DNA from 3 places in the Priestia sp. VA7 genome. Region 2 is predicted to be linked to each of the others. Evidence: riboswitches for the same ligand, from Rfam matches in the RefSeq annotation. Region 2 holds a riboswitch; each other region holds the start of a gene.
The links. A riboswitch is a leader RNA that binds a small molecule or an ion and turns the genes downstream of it on or off. The one in region 2 is predicted to bind cobalamin.
Positions count from the first base shown of each region.

Region 1: it holds a riboswitch for cobalamin, as region 2 does, so the genes downstream of both, AC0C45_RS24345 (HoxN/HupN/NixA family nickel/cobalt transporter) here and metE (5-methyltetrahydropteroyltriglutamate--homocysteine S-methyltransferase) in region 2, are expected to answer to the same signal.
Region 3: it holds a riboswitch for cobalamin, as region 2 does, so the genes downstream of both, AC0C45_RS29195 (HoxN/HupN/NixA family nickel/cobalt transporter) here and metE (5-methyltetrahydropteroyltriglutamate--homocysteine S-methyltransferase) in region 2, are expected to answer to the same signal.

Region 1 covers NZ_JBVQPN010000006.1:86,124-92,652, forward strand. Annotated here, with positions in the region: gene AC0C45_RS24330 (ABC transporter ATP-binding protein) at 1-879, shown strand, start outside; gene AC0C45_RS24335 (undecaprenyl-diphosphatase) at 1,025-1,618, shown strand; gene AC0C45_RS24340 (organic hydroperoxide resistance protein) at 1,771-2,190, shown strand; cobalamin riboswitch at 2,296-2,478, shown strand; gene AC0C45_RS24345 (HoxN/HupN/NixA family nickel/cobalt transporter) at 2,613-3,410, shown strand; gene AC0C45_RS24350 (M20 family metallopeptidase) at 3,640-4,803, shown strand; gene AC0C45_RS24355 (DoxX family protein) at 4,873-5,295, opposite strand; gene AC0C45_RS24360 (type 1 glutamine amidotransferase domain-containing protein) at 5,601-6,125, shown strand; gene AC0C45_RS24365 (hypothetical protein) at 6,086-6,412, opposite strand.
Region 2 covers NZ_JBVQPN010000003.1:49,738-56,266, reverse strand. Annotated here, with positions in the region: gene AC0C45_RS12680 (DUF5301 domain-containing protein) at 1-112, opposite strand, end outside; gene AC0C45_RS12675 (hypothetical protein) at 144-308, opposite strand; gene AC0C45_RS12670 (helix-turn-helix transcriptional regulator) at 470-670, opposite strand; gene AC0C45_RS12665 (hypothetical protein) at 909-1,088, shown strand; gene AC0C45_RS12660 (GNAT family N-acetyltransferase) at 1,066-1,566, opposite strand; gene AC0C45_RS12655 (acetate uptake transporter) at 1,711-2,328, opposite strand; gene metE (5-methyltetrahydropteroyltriglutamate--homocysteine S-methyltransferase) at 2,470-4,764, opposite strand; cobalamin riboswitch at 4,915-5,103, opposite strand; SAM riboswitch class I at 5,183-5,293, opposite strand; gene AC0C45_RS12645 (hypothetical protein) at 5,374-5,625, opposite strand; gene AC0C45_RS12640 (sugar porter family MFS transporter) at 6,149-6,529, opposite strand, start outside.
Region 3 covers NZ_JBVQPN010000019.1:6,126-12,654, forward strand. Annotated here, with positions in the region: one part of gene AC0C45_RS29180 (IS3 family transposase) at 690-1,576, opposite strand; one part of gene AC0C45_RS29180 (IS3 family transposase) at 1,576-1,846, opposite strand; gene AC0C45_RS29185 (HTH domain-containing protein) at 2,051-2,563, opposite strand; gene AC0C45_RS29190 (aspartyl-phosphate phosphatase Spo0E family protein) at 3,228-3,365, opposite strand; cobalamin riboswitch at 3,791-3,979, shown strand; partial or broken gene AC0C45_RS29195 (HoxN/HupN/NixA family nickel/cobalt transporter) at 4,146-4,274, shown strand; gene nikA (nickel ABC transporter substrate-binding protein) at 4,347-5,945, shown strand; gene AC0C45_RS29205 (ABC transporter permease) at 6,010-6,529, shown strand, end outside.

The DNA of each region.
Region 1 (6,529 bases), on a different contig from region 2:
GTTAACGGTATTAATTTACAGGTATCACAAGGGGAAATTTACGGATTTTTAGGAAGAAACGGAGCAGGAAAGTCTACATTTATTAATATGCTTACCGGCGTTTCATTTCCTTCAGCAGGAGAATTTACGCTGCTGGGACAGAGTGATATTGATTTAGAGCTTCAGAAGAAAATAGGTGTGCTTCCTGACTATGCTAACTTTTATGATGAGATGACAGCGCTCAATCATTTGCGCTATTTTTTAAAGGTAAACGGCCATCGTTTTTCGAAAGAATACTGTAGTAATGTACTGAAGAAAGTAGGACTAGAAGGACATGAGCATCAGAAAGTTGGAAAGTTTTCATTTGGAATGAAAAAGAAGTTAGGAATTGCTCAAGCAATTGTAGCAGACCCAGATCTTATCTTTTTAGATGAACCAACTTCTGGAGTAGATGTTGAATCTGCTCTCCACATTCATGAACTAATAAGAGAACTCCAAAATCAAGGCAAGACAATTTTTATGACGTCTCATAATTTAAATGAAGTTGAGAAGATTTGTACACGTGTAGCGATTATGAAAAATGGGGTCATTTTAATAGAAGGTACAATGGAAGAGCTGCGCTTTCAATATCAAGCGAAAAAAACGGTGATGATCAAACATGATCCTTATCCAAACAGTCACAAAGAATACATTCAACAGTTTTTCCGTACGTTGAGTCCCGAAGTTGAATACCATCACATGTACACAAAAGTGATGCTTCAAAAAGAAAGAAATATTCCTCTTATTATTCGCGAATTGATTCAATGCGGTATCGACATTTATCAAGTTCACGTCGAAGAACCTTCTTTAGAAGAGATCTTTTTGCAAAAAAATATTGTGGATCACTCACAGGTGAGTTAATAGGCGAAAGGCGTTGATTTACTACTGAGCTTGAGTACATTATTTATAAATACCAGTTAGGAAGCTTCTGACAAAAACATGTTCATTTTCTCAAGAAACTGATAAGATAGCTAATGACATTTAAAAATAAGAAAGGATTTCGATTATGTTATCAGCTATTAATTCAGTAGATTATACCATCTTCCACGCGGTGAATCAGTATGCCTCACACGTAAAGCCTCTAGATTCGCTGATGGTATTCTTTGCAGATTATGCCCAGTATGTACTTATCGTTTTACTCGGCTTGTTTTTACTTATTAATAAAAACGGCAGCCGTGTTGTAGCATTTCAAGCTTTATGTGCTTGTGCCACAGGAGTCATTATCAATAAAGTGATTAGTTTATTTGCTTATCGAGATCGTCCGTTTATCTCTCACCACGTGAATCAGCTCATTGATCACGCCGCGAATTCTTCATTTCCAAGCGATCATGCTACATCTGCATTAGTTATCACTTTTACCATTTGGCTGCATTTCAAACGCTCAGGACGCATGTGGGTTGTAATAGGTGCACTTATTGCATTTTCACGCGTATGGGTTGGCGTTCACTATCCATTCGATGTGTTAACAGGAGCTATTTTAGGATGCGTGCTGGCGCTGTTTATTCATTATGTTATTTTTAATACGAAACTGATGAGGGCTATTACCAACTTGTCTATTTTTCGGAAATCTGCTTATGACGAACAGTCTCAATATTATTAAGAAAAAGTCGCAAATACGCGGCTTTTTTTATTGGGAAATTTTTAATGTATTTAATACTTGTTTTTTAAAATTAAATTGTGTACAATTAAATTACAGAAACGATAAATAAAAAACTTTTAATAAAATTAATGGAAAAGAGGAGCGGTTTATACATGAAAGCTTTATATGAAACAACAGTCGTTAACACAGGTGGAAGAACAGGAGAAGTTCACTCTTTAGATAACATCTTTAACTTAGATGTTGCAACACCTCCAGCGCTTGGTGGAGAAGCAACAACAGCAACAAACCCAGAACAGCTGTTTGCAGCTGGATACAGTGCTTGTTTCAACAGCGCGTTAGAATTTATGTTGAAAAAACATAACGTAGAAATCAAAAGAAGTGAAGTAAAAGCTACTGTTCAGCTGCTTCCCGATAAAGCTGATCAAGGAGTGAAAATTGGAGTAGCGCTTGAAGCTCATATCGAAGGTTTAGATTTAGAAACAGCGAAAAAATATGTAGACCTAGCTCACTCATACTGCCCGTATTCAAAAGCAATCAGCGGTAACGTAGACGTAACGGTAGAAGTAGTTTAATTGCTTTAAAAAGCCCTGCTAAGCATGTAAAGTTTAGCAGGGCTTTTCTATTTGAATTTTCTCTATTCATTTGTAAGCGGTACTAGTATAATGAAGAAGAAAATGAATTATTCGCACAGTTTAGGTGCTCTTACATAGCGTAAGAGGTAACAGGGAATCGAGTGCAAATCTCGAGCGGTCCAGCCACTGTAAGCAGGGAGTTTTCTATCTTATCGTCACTCAAAACGGGGAAGGCGGTAGAAAATGATGATCTCAAGCCAGGAGACCTACCTATTCTGTACACTTGACTCTTCTAGGAAAGAGGCGGTGTATCAAGGTACGCAGTGAGCAATTGCTGTTTATTTTCATATGCCGACACATCCTCAATTTCTATAGAATTGAGGCTTTTTTACGTTTTATTTTTAAAAAAAGGAGTGTAGGAAATGGAAGGTTTATCAGTTTTTTTACTTGTCTTTTTATTAGGAATCAGGCACGGATTGGATGCAGATCACTTAGCTTTTATTGATGGCCAGACTCGATATAATTGGCGAATGGGCAGCCGTTTTGCCCCGTGGGTCGGAACGCTGTTTTCACTAGGTCACGGAGGAATGGTGGCCGTCACGGCCGGGATGCTGGGCGTGGTGATGAAGAATTTTACGTTTCCATCGTATTTCGATCATTTTGCATCTTGGGTATCCATTATCTCTCTCTTTCTAATCGGGACATTAAACACATATCATTTGCTTCGAACCAAAAATAAAGAGGAAGAGTTTCAGCTGAGCGGGTTAAAAGGGAAGTTTATTCCGAAAATCGCAAAAGGAACAACGAATCCTTTTTTAATTATTCTTGTAGGAGCATTGTTCGCTTTAGCAGCCGAAACGGTCAGTCAAACGGCCGTGTGGTCTCTAGCTGTAGGGAACGCAGGCAAGTATACGCCGCTTTTGTTGGGGCTAGTGTTTATGTTTGGTATGATGCTAACAGATACAATCGATTCATTGATTGTACATAAAATGGTGAATGAATCGAGTAAATTTGGACAATCTGCTTCTCGCTTGATGGGCTGGGTTATTGTTGTCCTCGCTTATGGTGTGTCGTTCTATTTAGCATTCACTTTCTTTAACCCATGGGCCGAAGTAAACTTTGAAATGGTTGGCGTTATTCTGTTTGTTTTTTTAGTGTCTATGTTTGTTTTTGTGAGTGTGAAGTCAAAAGGGAAAAATATTAAAATAAATGTCAATTAGTCAAACGAAAGCTTTAATCTGTTGAAGATTGAAGCTTTTTTGTATGAATTTGTTGAAGTTTATGGCTATTTTCGGTCGGTTATGAATAAGTTAAAGTATTATCTGTATTTAAAGGATGGAAAATTGTCTGAAAACCATTATAATTAAGGATAATTTAAGATCGTTATGTGAAACGTAGAACATAGTTATACGTACGATAAATAAAAGCATTTAATGCAAGCAGCAGGGGTTGTTTGGAGGAGGAATTGATTTGAGTCAGGTAATGGTAGAACAAAGTGTATTTAGTTATTTAAAAGAACACGAACAAGAGATGCTTGAAGATTTAGTCGGATTTGTGAAAAAAGAATCACCGTCCTACAGCAAAGAGTTAGTAGATCAGTGTGGAATGTATTTAACGCAGCTATTTCAAAAGCGTTTAGGGGTAGGGTACGAAATCATAGAAGAAAAAGAAGTAGGAAACCATTTGAAATTTACGATTGGAGAAGGAGAAAAGCAGCTTTTAATTATCGGTCACTTTGACACGGTATGGGAAAAGGGAAGGCTGAGTCTAAGAACAGAGGGAAACAAGCTGTACGGTCCGGGAATTTTAGACATGAAAGGCGGCATTGTCCAATCTATATGGGCGATTAAAGCGATTCAAGAGCTTGGCTTATCGCTCGATAAAAAAATTGTGTTTTTCTGCAATTCGGATGAAGAGATTGGGTCAATTTCTTCTAAAAAATACATTGAAGAAGAAGCACAAAGAAGTGAAGCAGTGCTAGTAGCGGAACCGGCGGTGGCGGGTTCAGGTGCGTTAAAAACGTCGCGCAAAGGAGCGGGGATTTTCACCGTAAAAGTATGGGGACGAGCAGCACACGCGGGTAATCACCACAAAGAAGGAATCAATGCGATTGAAGAGCTGGCGCGCCAAGTGATTTTTCTGCAGAGCTTAACTGATTATGAAAAAGGTACAACGGTAAACGTTGGGACGTTTACGGGAGGCAGCGGTACAAATGTAGTGCCGGAATATGCAGAAGCGCACGTGGATTTACGTGTTTCTACAGAAGAAGAAGCAAAACGCATGACGGATATTATTTTGAATTTAACACCCATTTTAAAAGGGATTAAGCTCGAAGTAACGGGAGGTATGAATCGTCCTCCGATGGTCAAGTCTAAACAAACGGAAGAGCTATTTGAATGCGCTCAGTCAATCGCGGCGAAACTGGGTATGAAATTGGAAGAAGCAGCTGTGGGCGGGGGAAGTGATGGCAATTTTACAGCGGCCATTGGCGTTCCCACGTTGGATGGATTAGGAGCATGCGGAAAAGGAATACATGCGGAATATGAACATATTCAAATTGATACGTTGTCCGAGCGTTCTTCTTTATTTGCGAATTTGCTGCTGCAAATATAAAAAAAGCCCGCCTCAAACGGCGGGGACTAATCTCAAAGCTTATATTGGGAGAGTATAAGCTTTCTTTTTTTATTTACTGCTTTCTTCTTGAAGAGAAAAGGCAGTTTCTTTCTTTTTGAATACCACTGCATCAAGAGCAAGGAACTGGCTTCCTGCAAGAAATAAGTGAGCAGACATGGCAATTAAGGCAATATCAAACTCAAACCCGCCAACAAATCCGCTTTTAAGCTTGGCTGTAAAAATGGCGCCAAGCATAACTGCCACAAATAAAGCAGATACGACTCTTGTTGCTAGGCCAAGAATAATAAGAATCCCACCTACGAGTTCAATGGTTGCAACAATATATGCCATGAAACCAGGGATTCCTAAGCTATCGAAGAACCCTACTGTATTTTCAATCCCGCCTTGCCATTTTTGAAAGCCGTGTACTAAAAATGTAAAACCTAATACTAAACGAATAATAAGTGAACCAATTTCGACGTTTTTATTCAATTTACTTCCTCCTTTAAGTGTATTTGAAAAACACTACATTATGTAGTGTAAAAGCCCGAAAAAAGAAATGTAGCAATTAAATCAGAAAGTCTTTCTTATTTGGATAATTTTACAACATTACAAACATCACACTACAAATTGTAGTGTGATGTTTGTCCTCAGTCAAGTGAAAATATAAAATTAGACCATTTGGCATACGAAAATTTTCTGAAGAGCACTTGAAAAATCCTTTAATTATGTACAATTTAGTCCCTTATTTTCAATCTTATTCTCCAACATGCTATACTGATGGCGGAGGTGTTACGATGCGTTTAGAAAATAAAAGAGTTATTGCGCTTGTTAGTGCAGACTTTGAAGATCTAGAACTATGGTATCCAGTGATGCGTCTTCGAGAAGAAGGAGCAGAAGTACATTTAGTTGGAGAAAAAGCAAACGAAACGTACATGGGGAAATACGGTGTTCCAGCCGTATCGGACTACGCGTTTAAAGATGTTGATCCAGCTGAATATGACGCTATTTTAGTACCTGGGGGCTGGGCGCCGGATAAACTGCGCCGCTATCCTGAAGTAATTGAAATGGTTCGTCATATGGATGAACAGCAAAAGCCAATCGGCCAAATCTGCCATGCAGGATGGGTATTAATTTCTGCAAAAATCTTAGATGGCCGAAACGTAACAAGTACGCCAGGAATCAAAGATGATATGGAAAATGCGGGAGCTATTTGGCATGATGAAGCAGTCGTAATCGACGGCCACATTATTTCAAGCCGCCGTCCGCCAGACCTTCCTCCTTATGCAAAAGCATTTGCTGATGTACTAGCAGAGCAATAAGAAAAAAGCCGAAACCACATTGGTTTTGGCTTTTTTATAAGATCCGCTAAAAAAAGAAATGATAAAGTAAATAAAAAAGTATCATTAAAAAAGCGAGCAGATGCATCTGCTCGCTTTTGTTCGTGTTTCTTATCAGTAACTTGCTTTTGCAAGTGTAAAAACAAAATGATTACTTTCTTTATAAAATCCATGATTACGGTTTTTGTATGTTTCGTTGTTGTTAGGGCACAATTAGCATTGATTGTGCTTGCATGGATTTCATCCATTGCCGCGGTTTGTTTTTCCACATGATCGATTAACCTAAACGACGCAAGCCCTACCTCTCTTGCATCCTTACGGCTCCGAAGCCGATCCAGTGTGAATAAGTTTTGTTCAAAGACATGTGTCGAATGCCAGTATTTTTA
Region 2 (6,529 bases):
TTGCTTCATCTACTTTTATGACGTCTTTTAACTGATGGGCTTTCCCGGTATATGTAAAATAAAATACGACGATAAATAAAAGTGCAGCTATAATAATCGTTCTTTTTTTCAAAAGGAACCTCCTTTTCTACATCACGCTGCATTCACGTGATACACCTTTTTATTCCTCCTGTTCCGCAGCCCTTTAGTAGAATGCTGCTTCCTACAAGTAAACTATACGTTAATCCCGGAACAGGAAGTACTAACGTTACCATCAACAGTAACATGCCCGTACTTGTAAGAGCTACTCCGGCAGCTCGATTTTTCATTCCTTTCACCACCGTTGCTCTGTAAATCTCTTTTTATAAAGTGATAGAAATAATATTGATCTACTATTTACTTATGTGCTTTTAGCTTATAGTACAGAAATGTCAAAACTTCTACTAGTAAGATCACTACTTCACATTACCTTCTCTTTTTAACTAACTCATCATGATTTATGAAATAAAAACAGCTCATCTACTGTTGCTCCCAACTCCTCAGCCAGCTGAAAAGCCAGCGTTAAGCTTGGATCATACTTATTGTTTTCAATTGCATTAATCGTTTGTCTCGATACGCCGCATACTTTTGCCAGTTCGTCTTGAGACATCTTTTTGCTTTTACGCAGTTCTTTAATTCGATTTTCCACCATTCATCACTCATCTCTAAAATGTAAAAAACTTTTTACATCCATATCTTATATTATTTCCTTTGTTACTGTCAAATATGTTTGACAAAATAGAGTCTTTTACATAACTGAAATAGAGGTTGGAACAAAAATAGGTTAGTTGAAGGACAATGCGAACGAGTTTGATTAAGAATTCACCTCGTACTAATTTTTTTATAGGTATGGTGAACATAGGTTTCGTGTATGCAGGTGCTTCTAGCTGATGATTGGAGGGCAAAGCGAAGACTCCTGCGGGGAAAGCGGAACAGGTAAGACCCCACAGGAGCGCAAGCGACGAGGAGGCTCAGCGGCCGCCCGCGGAAAGCGAAGCCTTGCACGGAAATCATCAGCGGTGCAAGAAGCAATTCATAGTAGTAACATTAAAGCTTCTTACTCATATTAAACCACTTGACGCCTGCATGCTGAGACTCCGCAACTCCTTGATTCACATATCCGTTCTTTTCGTAAAAAGGAATCAATTCTTCTTTACATGTTAACGTAACCGTTAAGCGCTGTTTGTTCTGCGCTTGTTTTTCAAACTCCCTTAGCAGCATACTGGCAATTCCTTTGTGATGATGCTTGGGATTTACAACGATACCTAAAATACTTTGATAACCGCCTGTCTCAGGGTTCGAAATCGTTTTTTCAAACAAATCATCCGTAATAAACGGTGCTGAAATGACGGGACCGTTCACATATCCGATTATTTCTTCATTTTCTTGGGCGATGATAAACGTATCAGGAATGGTGTTAATCCGCGTGATAAATGCATCTTTTGAGGCAGCTTCTTCGGGTGTAAAGCCTTTATTTTCTAACGTAATTAATTGGTTTAAATCTTTTTTATCCACTTGTCTTATAATCATTGGAACGTTTCCTTTCATTATGTATTTCTCTTTTTTCTCTAAAAGCTTCTATTACATATAACTATCTCTTTCTACTATATATAAAAATGCCCAAACAAAAAAGGATTGACCTCTGCAGCATACAGAATTCAATCCTACTTCGCTTTTTAATTAACGTCTTGATTATTTGATAAATGCACCAAACGGCTTGCCCAACGGAAGCACAGCTCGACCGTAGTGAGTATTTAATACAGCCGCTGCAGATCCATAGAATGAAAACAGAGCAATCAATAGCTCTGACACTGCCGCTAGTAAGTGCGTGTATTCATATGCCACACCAAATGTACTTAGCGATAATCCAATAAATAAGAAATCAATCAACACAAAAATAATAAATAATACTTTATGAGTGCCCATTGCGCCAACTGTCATAAAAACGCTGAAAATTAAGTAGCCGACAAAAGCAAATGCGAGCTGCTTCGGATCCGCTTCTTTTGCGAGCGCTTCCCCAAATGCTCCAAGCTGAATAAGCCATGTCATGCCGACACCTAACCAAAATAAACCGAAGGCACCAAAAGCCGTTGCGCCGAAGATATTATTATGTTTGAAATCTTGCATAGACGCGATTAGCTGCCCTATCCCGCCTAAAAAAATTGCCCATGGCAATACCAATGAAACACCATCGGTTACCCCAAGCTTTTGAAACGATGCAACAAGTGTCACCATGGCAAGTCCGAATAGGCCTAGCGCTGATGGATCTGCTGTTACAATTTTAACGTGCTGCGTACTGTTGTTACTCATGTTTTACCTCCCTGATTTTAAAAACACCTTTAAAAAGATACAAAAATCTACGGGAAGTGTCAATGGATATTTTTGGCCTTTAAAAACCCATAAGACCAAGCAGTGTAGCGTTTACACTGCTTGGTCTTTACTTTCTTGTTATCAAACGTTTTGTAATAAATTTTGTCTTGTTTGTTTTGCAGACTCAACCATCACTTTTAAAGCTTCAACCGTCTCGCTGATTCCTCTTGTTTTAAGGCCGCAGTCGGGATTAATCCAAAATAATGCAGGATCAAGCACCTTTAGAGCGCGGTCAATGTTTCGTGTCAGCTCTTCAAGCTTCGGCACGCGCGGACTGTGGATATCATATACGCCAAGTCCAATTCCTTGATTGTACGTATGTTCTTCAAACGCATAAATTAATTCACCGTGGCTTTTAGACGTTTCAATGGAAATGACGTCGGCATCAAGCGCTTTGATCGCATCAATAATCTCTTCGAATTCTGAATAGCACATATGCGTGTGAATTTGCGTCTCATTTTGCACCGATACCGTCGCTAGCTTGAACGCATACACCGCAGCATTTAAGTAGCTGTTCCAGTTTTCTCGTTTTAACGGCAATCCTTCACGCAGCGCCGGTTCATCTACTTGAATCATTGAAATGCCCCGACTTTCAAGTGCTTCTACTTCTTTTCTAAGAGCAAGCGCAATCTGATTTGCCACGTCGTAGCGCGGGATATCATCACGCACAAACGACCAGTTTAAAATTGTAATCGGACCCGTCAGCATTCCTTTAACCGGCTTATCGGTTAGAGACTGTGCGTAGATCGTTTCTTTTATCGTCATCGCCTGTTCGTACGAGACATCTCCGTAAATAAGCGGCGGTTTCACGCAGCGAGAACCGTAAGATTGCACCCAGCCAAACTTCGTAAACTGAAAGCCTCCTAATTTCTCACCGAAGTACTCAACCATGTCCGTACGCTCAAACTCTCCGTGCACAAGGACATCTAAGCCGATATCTTCTTGAATTTCAATCCATTTTTTGATTTCCTCGTTAATGTACGCTTCATACGCTTCGTCTGTTAGTTCTCCTTTACGCCATTTTAGACGCTCTTTTCGCACTTCTTTTGTTTGCGGAAAGCTTCCAATCGTTGTCGTTGGAAGAAGCGGCAGCTGAAACGCTTCTTGTTGAACGCGTTGACGTACGTCAAACGGCGCTTGGCGCTCTGCTTTATAACTGTGCAGCTGCTTCAGCTCTTTTTGCACGTCTTGATGATTTCGAAAAGATGATCCATTTAATGCTTGAATCGCTTGTTTGCTTACACTTATTTCTTTTTCTATTGCTTCTTTTCCTTGCTGTACCGCTTTCGTTAACAGCGTGATTTCCTGTAGCTTTTCATCTGCAAAAGAGAGCGCATTTTTCAATACTGGATCAATCGTCTCTTCATTTTTCACCGTGACAGGAACATGTAACAGACTTGATGAAGGCTGCAGAATCAAACGGTCTTTTGATACGGCTTCTTCAATTTCACTGATCGTTAAAAGTTGTTCATCCAAATTTCCACGCCAAATGTTTCGTCCGTCAATCACTCCTGCTGCCAGCACTTTATCAGTTGGAAAACCATATTTATTAAGCGCCGTGAGATTTTCGCCTCGGTCATGTACAAAATCTAAGCCAATACCATGAACAGGAAGAGCAACTACTTCTTTATAGTGATCAATGCTGTCAAAATACGTTTGCAAAATGACTTTTACATTCGGTGCCGCTTCCTTCAAAGTTTGATAGACTTCTTTGTACAGCGCGATTTCTTCTTTTGATAGCGTTGTAGCTAAAACCGGCTCATCTATCTGCACCCACTCGACGCCTTCTGCCTGCAGCTCCGCTAAAATAGTTGCATAAAGCGGAACAAATTGTTCAACTACTTTTTCAAACTCACTTTCTTTATATCCTTTTGACAGCTTCACAAATGTTACTGGACCTAAAATAACGGGTTTACCTTTGATATTCAGCTTTTCTTTTGCTTCTTTGTAAAATTGAAGCGGCCGATTTTCTACAAGTGCCGGCGTACATTCCTCAAGCTCGGGTACGATGTAGTGATAATTTGTGTTAAACCATTTTGTCATCGTAGAAGCTACCGCACCTTTTGTTCCTCGCGCGATGTCAAAATACGTTTCAAGCGATACCGGTCCTCCGTCATATTCAAAGCGCTTTGGCACCAAACCAAACATAGCGGCTGTATCTAACACGTGATCGTATAAGCTAAAATCGCCGACTGGAATCAGTTCAATTCCTGCGTCACGCTGTTTTTTCAGATGCTCAAGACGAAGAGCTTCAATTTCCTGTAGAAAGATATCTTTCTCTAGTTTTCCTGCCCAAAACTGCTCAAGCGATTTTTTCCATTCTCGTTTTTCACCAATTCTTGGATAACCTACATTTGAACTTTTTACACTGCTCATTTTTTCCACTCCCTGTATATTTTTTTATCGATAAACTAAAAAATCTCTCTTTTCGAAATGAAAAGAGAGATGATACGCATACTTAACTAAAGTTGAGATAGTCTGTTTTTCTCAACACGTATTCCTCACTCCTCTCTATATCCCGTAGAGCTTAAGTGCATACAACAGGCAGGTCTCCTGACTTAGGTTCATCGCTTCTTATCCCTTCCCATTTCAACATGAAACAGTGGTTAATAAGTTGCTCCCCATTACAGTGGCGGGACCGCGCCGGCTTTTCACCGATCTTCCCTTTTAAGCTGCGTACATTCGTTACACAGCACCTGATGCATTTTTATAAAATTGTTCATTCAAAACACCTTCACATAAAATAAAAAGCCTCTCTATCATGAATAGAGAGGCATAGTATCTATGAAATCCTCTCTTATTTTTCAAAGCTGTACGCTTTGCAGGATGTAGCACCTTTTTAACAAGAATGTTAAATGGTTGCCGGGCTTCACAGGGCCAGTCCCTCCGCCTCTCTCAATAAGAGTTTTAATTGTTTATAATATTTTGAATGTAGAGTCATCTTAACACCTTAGATTTATGTTGTCAAAAGAAATTGCAAAAAAATTAGTTTTCAGGAGGTGCTGACGCTAATTTTTGTCTTAACAATTTGTAATCGTCTTTTCGATGTGTTTCGATCAAGTCTTTTGCTCCTTGGTGATATCCTGACGAATAAATGTACTCTACTGCTGTTTCAATAAGCTTTCTTTTTTCTTCGGCACACTCCCGGTCCATTAAGGGGAACAGTCTACCTAAAAGGTCATTTAAATCTTCCTTGATAAAACGATTAAGTCCTTCTTGCATCTTTTCGTTTGCCATGATTGCTCCTCCATTTGCTGTGTATATTCTAAGCCTCTATAAACAGGCAGTTCACTGTGAATTTTAAGATAAAGTTAAGTCATTAAACAGTATATCAAGTGAATGTTTTTCTTTAATTACATATGTAATACAAATATATGACAAATATAGAGAATATATCATCATTCATTATCTATTATAACGTTTGACTGAACCTTCTGCTACAAGGTTTCGTTAAGAGTTATGCACATTTTCCCAAAAGAGGTTGAGACATAACGAAATGAATTCAATCTAAAGGCAAATGGGATACATGAGCTGAATCGCTTGTGACACCGCAGTTGATTTCCGTACAAGACTTCGCTTCCCGCAGGAGTCTTCGTCTTGTCCTCCAATCACCTGCTAGAAAGATCTATACACATGAAACCTACGTTTACCCTAACAAAAAAAACGAACCACTAATCAAAGTGTTTGATTAGTGGTTCGTTTTTCACTTCAGCTAAAATACTTTTATCTCAGCATCTTACATTTAAAACATTTACGACAATTAAACATATTTATTACGCTCAACTGGACTTACAGAATTTCTTCCAGAACGAGCTGCCATGTCCGTTTCAATTTGCTCTAGGCTACGTCCTTTTGTTTCAACAACTACAAAACGTATGAAGAATAAACCGAGAATGCAAATGATTCCGAACGTTGAAAAAATAACGCCCAAACTAAACTGATCAGCTAAAATTGGGAACACAAGCCCTACTGCCAGCGATCCTGTCCAGTTAAAAGCAGATGAAATCCCAGCACCGATTCCGCGTACAGAAAGCGGGAAAATTTCTCCTACAATGATCCACGTAAGCGGCGCCCAAGAAAACGCATAGCAAAGGATAAAGCAGCAAAGAGCAATTAACGTAACCCAGTTCACGACGACTTC
Region 3 (6,529 bases), on a different contig from region 2:
GAATGATTTATCTTCCAATTGAGTACACTATTGAAAAGACGGAGAGATGTTCATTTTCAGTCCTTCATTGTGTACTATGAGCAAGTTAAGAGAAAAACCAACTGAATATGTTCAGTTGATTTTTCTCTTTTCTATACATAAATTTTTATAACTTGAACAAACTATTTAAGAAGCCGTGAGGCATCATACAAGTAATCATCGACTACTCTATTTGCAAGAAAAAGCTACTGATCCCTGGGGACTGACCCCCTGTTCAGTAGCTTTTTCTTAAGATGGATAGGGTATATAAATTTATATAGATGTACAAACTAATAAAAGGGAACAATAACAAAATGAAAAACTTGTTTAAAGTTATATTCTTCTTAATTGGTGGTGTTATCTTGGTCAGTATCTTAATATTTTCTATCTACACTGATCTTAATAACACTTATAGATATGACCCCGCACGTATAGAAAAGAATTTTAAATATAACCAATAATTCCTTTTTTCGACTGTATGGCTCATACATTTATAGTTACTATGATGTACTTTTGTGATTTTTTCTTTTTGATACATAAGTTATTGATAACTTGAGCAAACTACACAAGACGCCGTAAGGTATCAACCTGTCGTAATACCTTTTATGTTAGAAAAAACTACTGAATCCAGGGACTGACCCCTGATTTCGAGACAGGGATCAAAACACCTTTTAAACAGCCAGTTGTCGGTATTGTACCGGTGACTGGTTGTTTAGTTTCGTTTGAATACGGATATGGTTATAATAAGTAATGTAGCTTTCGACAGTTTGCTCTACGATGGCAGTCGTAGTACATGTTAACTCGTCGAGGTAAAACGTTTCAGACTTTAGGCTGGAATGAAACGATTCAATGGAGGCATTATCTGCAGGTGTCCCTTTGCGGGACATACTCATGATGATGCCTCTTTCTTTGACTTTTCGTTGATACGCATATGATGTGTAAACCGAACCTTGGTCGCTATGCAACGTACATCCCTCAGGTAAAAGAGGGAGTTGACGCAATGTATCTAAAACAAACTCTACGTTTTGACAATCACTCACTGAATACGCAATGATTTCACCATTAAATAAATCTTGAATACTTGAAAGATACAACTGTTTAGGTCCAAAAGGCAAGTAAGTAATATCGGTAACCAGCTTTTGAAGAGGGGGCTCTGCTCGGAAATTACGGTTTAACACGTTTTCTGCAACCTGATAAGGTTGTCCTGTTTGTTTCCGTTTTTTCCTTTTCACTCGGCATTGCCAACCGTATTTCTGCATAACACGCTGCACTACTTTATGGTTGATATGCATGGTTTGATTGAGTAACGCTGTAATTTTTCGATAGCCATATCGAAATTTATGTTTACGGCACTGCTCACCAACTTTTCGTTCTATCCATTTCTTTCCCTTTGTTTCTTCTCCTTGCTCATTTTTCTGCCAACGATAATAAGTGGATCGAGGAATATCCAGACACTGACAGATTTGAGAGATAGGCAGTTTCTCTTTTAATTCTTCTACTAAGTTCAATACAACTTCTGGTACCACTCCCTTTCCAACTCTTTGTACTTTTTTAAGACTTCAATCTGTTGCTTTAAATATCGATTTTCAGCTTCTAACTTTGATGGAGTATCTTGAGAATGAGCTCCTTTTCGAGGAGTGTATGTTTGCCCAACGGGCTGTGCCAGGCGATAGGATTCTCCATTTCTATGCCACCTCATCCATGTTTTGAGCTGTGTATAGTTGCGGATCTGTAAAGTTTCCATAACTTCTTTGATTGGTATTCCTGCCAATCTCATTTCAATTGCTTTTAATTTCACTTCTACTGGATAGCTCACTCTTTTTCCCATAGAAAAAACACCTCCAAGTTATTGTTAGGTACTACATACCCGTTTTTTACTTAAAGGTGTTTTTTTATTTGTCTCACTTTATGGGGTCAGTCCCTCCAAGCAGTAGTTTTTTCTGTTTTCAGGCTGTATATCGTATACAACATTAGTTAAAGAACTATCTAAAAAATAAAAGCACTCGCCTAAATGAAAGGTGAGTGCTTTTATTTAATCTAATAACCCCTTTTCCTTAAGCACTTTTCTTAAAGCTACATTTATCAATTTAGATTTATAACACTTTGGGACACGATCAATGATACTCAAAACATCATCGTCAAAGTAAAAACCTCGATAAACCCTTTTGGAACGTTTCTTGGGATGCTGCAGCAAAAGATCAGTGGCGTCTACTTTACTAGTAGTCGTACTAGCTTTTGAAACACTAGCGCTAGTACTTTCACTTTCATTCGAATTGCTAACACTAGCTGCTATTTCACTGTTCGTTTGCTTTTGTGCTGCTGGCATTTTATTTGTTTTAGAGATAAGTGTACTAAAATCAAGATCTAAAGGTTCTGGATCTTCCCCGACATAATGATAAATATTTTGCTTACTCTCCCATTCATAACCTAATTTCTTAATTTTTAATTGGATTGTACGAGTACTAACATCATACGTATCAGCTAATTCTTTAACGGTGATTTTTTTCACCATAATTTTATTTAGTATCTCTTTTACCAACATCATACTAGTCCCCATTTTCTTCTTGAAATTATATAACTAGTATTCAAATGCAACGTGATAATTCCTGTTATAACTTCTTTAAAAAACAATAATCTTTCTTCGTAGAATAATCTCTGAAAGAGAACGTTTTACTTATTTATAAACCATCTTTTGTGTGATGTATAAATGGGCGCTCTGTTCATTATCAGAGATACAGAACATATTTAGCTTGCATAGTTATTGAAACATTTGAGCAAACTACTCAAGATGTAACCGAGCATCGATTAGCAAAATTTAATTATGCAACAGAAAAACCACTGATGAGGACCAGTGGTTTTCTGTTTTTAGACTGTATACCATACACAAATGTAGTTAACATAATACCTCTTCCGGAACACACGCAAAAAGAGAACCCCTATTGGGAAAAGGGTTCTGATGAGGTCCTTGTTTCTACTTTATGCAGCTTTTTATACATCTTGACATACCAACGCTTTAGTAGGAGACGAACGAGAAAAAATGTATAAAAAGCGCATGTTTTATATATATGATCCTAAGGAAAAATACAGCATATGTGTAAAAAATATGTTAGTATCTATCTACAGTTATAGAGTTACCTTGAAAAGCAACTTCACTCGAATGCCATTAGAGAATGAGGTTGCTTTTCCTCTTTTTATATTAAGAACAAAAACTAATCAGTTGAAGTAATCTTTTCTAATTCATTCAATAATTGATCAACTAATTGACTGATTATAATTGTATTATAGCTAGTAAAGCCTTCTTCTACTCCTACCCTAATCATACGTTCTCTCGCTGCCTCTATATCCACAAGTAAAGTCTTTCTTAAAGTACTGTTATATCTATACCTTTGCAATTATGTAGTCACCTATCCCTCTAAGTTGTTAAGTCTTCATTTAACATTAACTGGATTTTTACCATATAACAATAATTGTTGCTGTAATAGTCGATTAAGAGCATAGAATGAGGGTTTTAGGGTTTAAATAGCTAAGTTTTTATACTTAAAACATATATTGTTTCATGAACTAATTGAAAATAGTGGAGTTCATAAAAGTATAATCTTACGAACGATAAAGTTGATTCTAATTCAAAACATTAAAGTCTGATTAACGGCTGTTATAATTTTAATATAGATCCTTTATGTCTTAGATATATGTGTTATAATATCCAAGCAATGTTTTGTTATTTCGAAAAGCTCTGAAAATTATTCAGAGCTTTATCAACATACAATTCAATAAAAATATCAACAGATTAGGAGCTCTTATGTTAGATAAGAGGTAACAGGGAACCGAGTGAAAATCTCGGGCGGTCCAGCCACTGTAATTAGGGAGTTTCTTACCTTATGTCACTCAATTTCTTTTTTTGGGAAGGCGGTAAATAATGATGATCTAGAGCCAGGATACCTACCTAAACTGTACACTTAACTCTTCTAGGAAAGGGATTGGTGTATTAGGTATGCAATATTTATGGCTTACATTTATGCTGTTTACTTTTATACATATCCCCCAATTCGAACAAGGTTGGGGGATTTTTTATTTATACACTTTAAAGGAGGAATTAACGTGGGGAATTTTTCAATTTATTACTTGTCTTTGTTTTAGGATTGAGGCATGGGTTAGATGCTGATCACCTAGCATTTATCGATAACCAGACAAGAGATAATTGGCGTATGAGAAGATCTTTCTCACGATGGGTTGGTACATGTAATTCCGTACAATAGGGTAATTCCTATAGAAGAGTCATATATCTTTAAATCCATCGCAATAAAAAAGAAAATTTTAGGAGTACAATAATGCTAAAAAAATCATGCATGTTACTTGTTTGTCTCATAGTTTCTTTATTGACAGCCTGCTCAGAAGATACAAAAACAGGTACTGATCAATCTGGAAAAAAGACAATATCAATTGGATGGCCACTTGATATAGGCCCACTAAATCCACATACCTATTTGCCTAACCAGATGACTGCTCAAGCAATGGTTTATGAGTCACTGGTTGAATATAATGATGACGGTACCATTTCACCTAAACTCGCTGAAAAATGGAAGGTTTCAGATGATCAAACGACGTATACTTTCTACTTACGTGAGGGTGTAAAGTACTCTGATGGCTCCACCTTTAATGCAGACAATGTCATTCGTAACTTTAATGCCATTCTAGAAAATCGAGAAGCCCATTCATGGATGGGAATGGTTAAACATATTGAATATGTCAAAAAAGTAGATGATTATACAGTTGCTTTAAAGCTAGATGAACCATATTATCCTGTTCTGAATGAACTAGCATTTGTTAGGCCATTTCGATTCCTAGGGGATGCAGGATTCCCTGAGAATGATGCAACCTCAAAAGGCATTAAGACAGCTGTTGGAACAGGCCCATGGGTTCTAAAAGAGTACAAAAAAGATAAATATGCTATTTTCAAACGCAACAATAACTATTGGGGTGAAAAACCAAAGGTTGATGAAGTAAAAATAAAAATTATTCCTGATTCAGAATCAATTGCTCTAGCGTTTGAAAATCAAGAGTTAGATTTAATCTATGGTCGAGGCATTGTTAGTTTAGATAATTACACGTATTTAAAAGATAGTGGTAATTACGAGACAGCTATTTCAGAACCGTTGTCCACAAAAGCATTACTATTTAATACTCAATCAGGACCATTAAAGCAGTTGAAGGTACGCCAAGCCATTCATTATGCAATTAATAAGCAATCATTAGTAAGTACCGTGACACATGGTACAGAAAAAGTAGCAGATACTTTGTTTTGGGATGCCATCCCCTACGCTGATATTGATTTAAAAGCATTAAAATTCAATCCCGAAAAAGCCAAATCTCTATTAAATGAAGCTGGTTGGAAATTAGAGAATGGGCAAACTATTCGTACAAAAGATGGGCAGAAACTAGAATTAGATTTAACCTATATTGCTACAGATGCCATTCAAAAGCCAATGGCTGAAATGATCCAAGGTGAACTAGCAAAAGTGGGCATCAAATTAAATATTAAAGGAACAGATGTAATGGTGGGTTTACATCAGTTAATGAATGATGAAACCGACATTAACTTTTGGCGAACAAACGGCCCACCAACTGATCCACATAATTTTATCAATGAATCAGCAACTCCAAACGCAAGTGGAGTTTATGAAGCAAAACTAGGATTAGCAGAGGCAAAAGATTTAGATAAAAAAATCCAGCAAGTACTTGTTAGTACAGACGAAAAAAAACGTTCGCAATTATATAAAGAGGTTTTAACAACTATGCATGATAAGGCGTTATTCTATCCGATTTCATATGAAACTAACAATGTAATTTATCAGAAGTCATTGCAGAAATTCATACCGCGCGCTTCTGAATATGATATTCCATATACTATTATGGACTTCAAGAAATAAATGTAAAAAGACCGATGAAATCTGTTTCATCGGTTTCTTTTAGTCTAAATCGAGGTGTACATATATGAAAAAAACTTTATGGCTATTTTGTTTAAAACGGTTAGCATCTCTACCAATTATTCTTTTAGGTGTATCATTACTTACCTTCTTCTTAATGCGTATCGTGCCTATAGAGCCGGCTGAAGTAATTTTACGATTATCCGGTGTTACACCTACTACAGAATCCATACGCTCGTTAGAGAAAGAAATGGGGCTAAATTTACCACTTTTTGAACAATATTGGCTGTGGTTAAAAGATGTTTTAAGCTTACAGTTTGGCACATCCTTTGTTAGTAAATTACCTGTTGCCGAAGAGCTATTGAATAAATTTCCTGCGACAGCATTGTTAGCTATTAGCTCTTTTTTTCTTGCTCTTACTATTAGTGTCCCCACAGGAATTATTAGTGCCCTTTACCCTTATTCAGTTATTAATAAATTCATAGGAATACTATCAACTATCACAGTATCGCTCCCAACCTTTTGGTTAGGATTTATGCTGATTTATATTTTTAGTGTTCAACTTAATCTATTACCTACAAATGGTA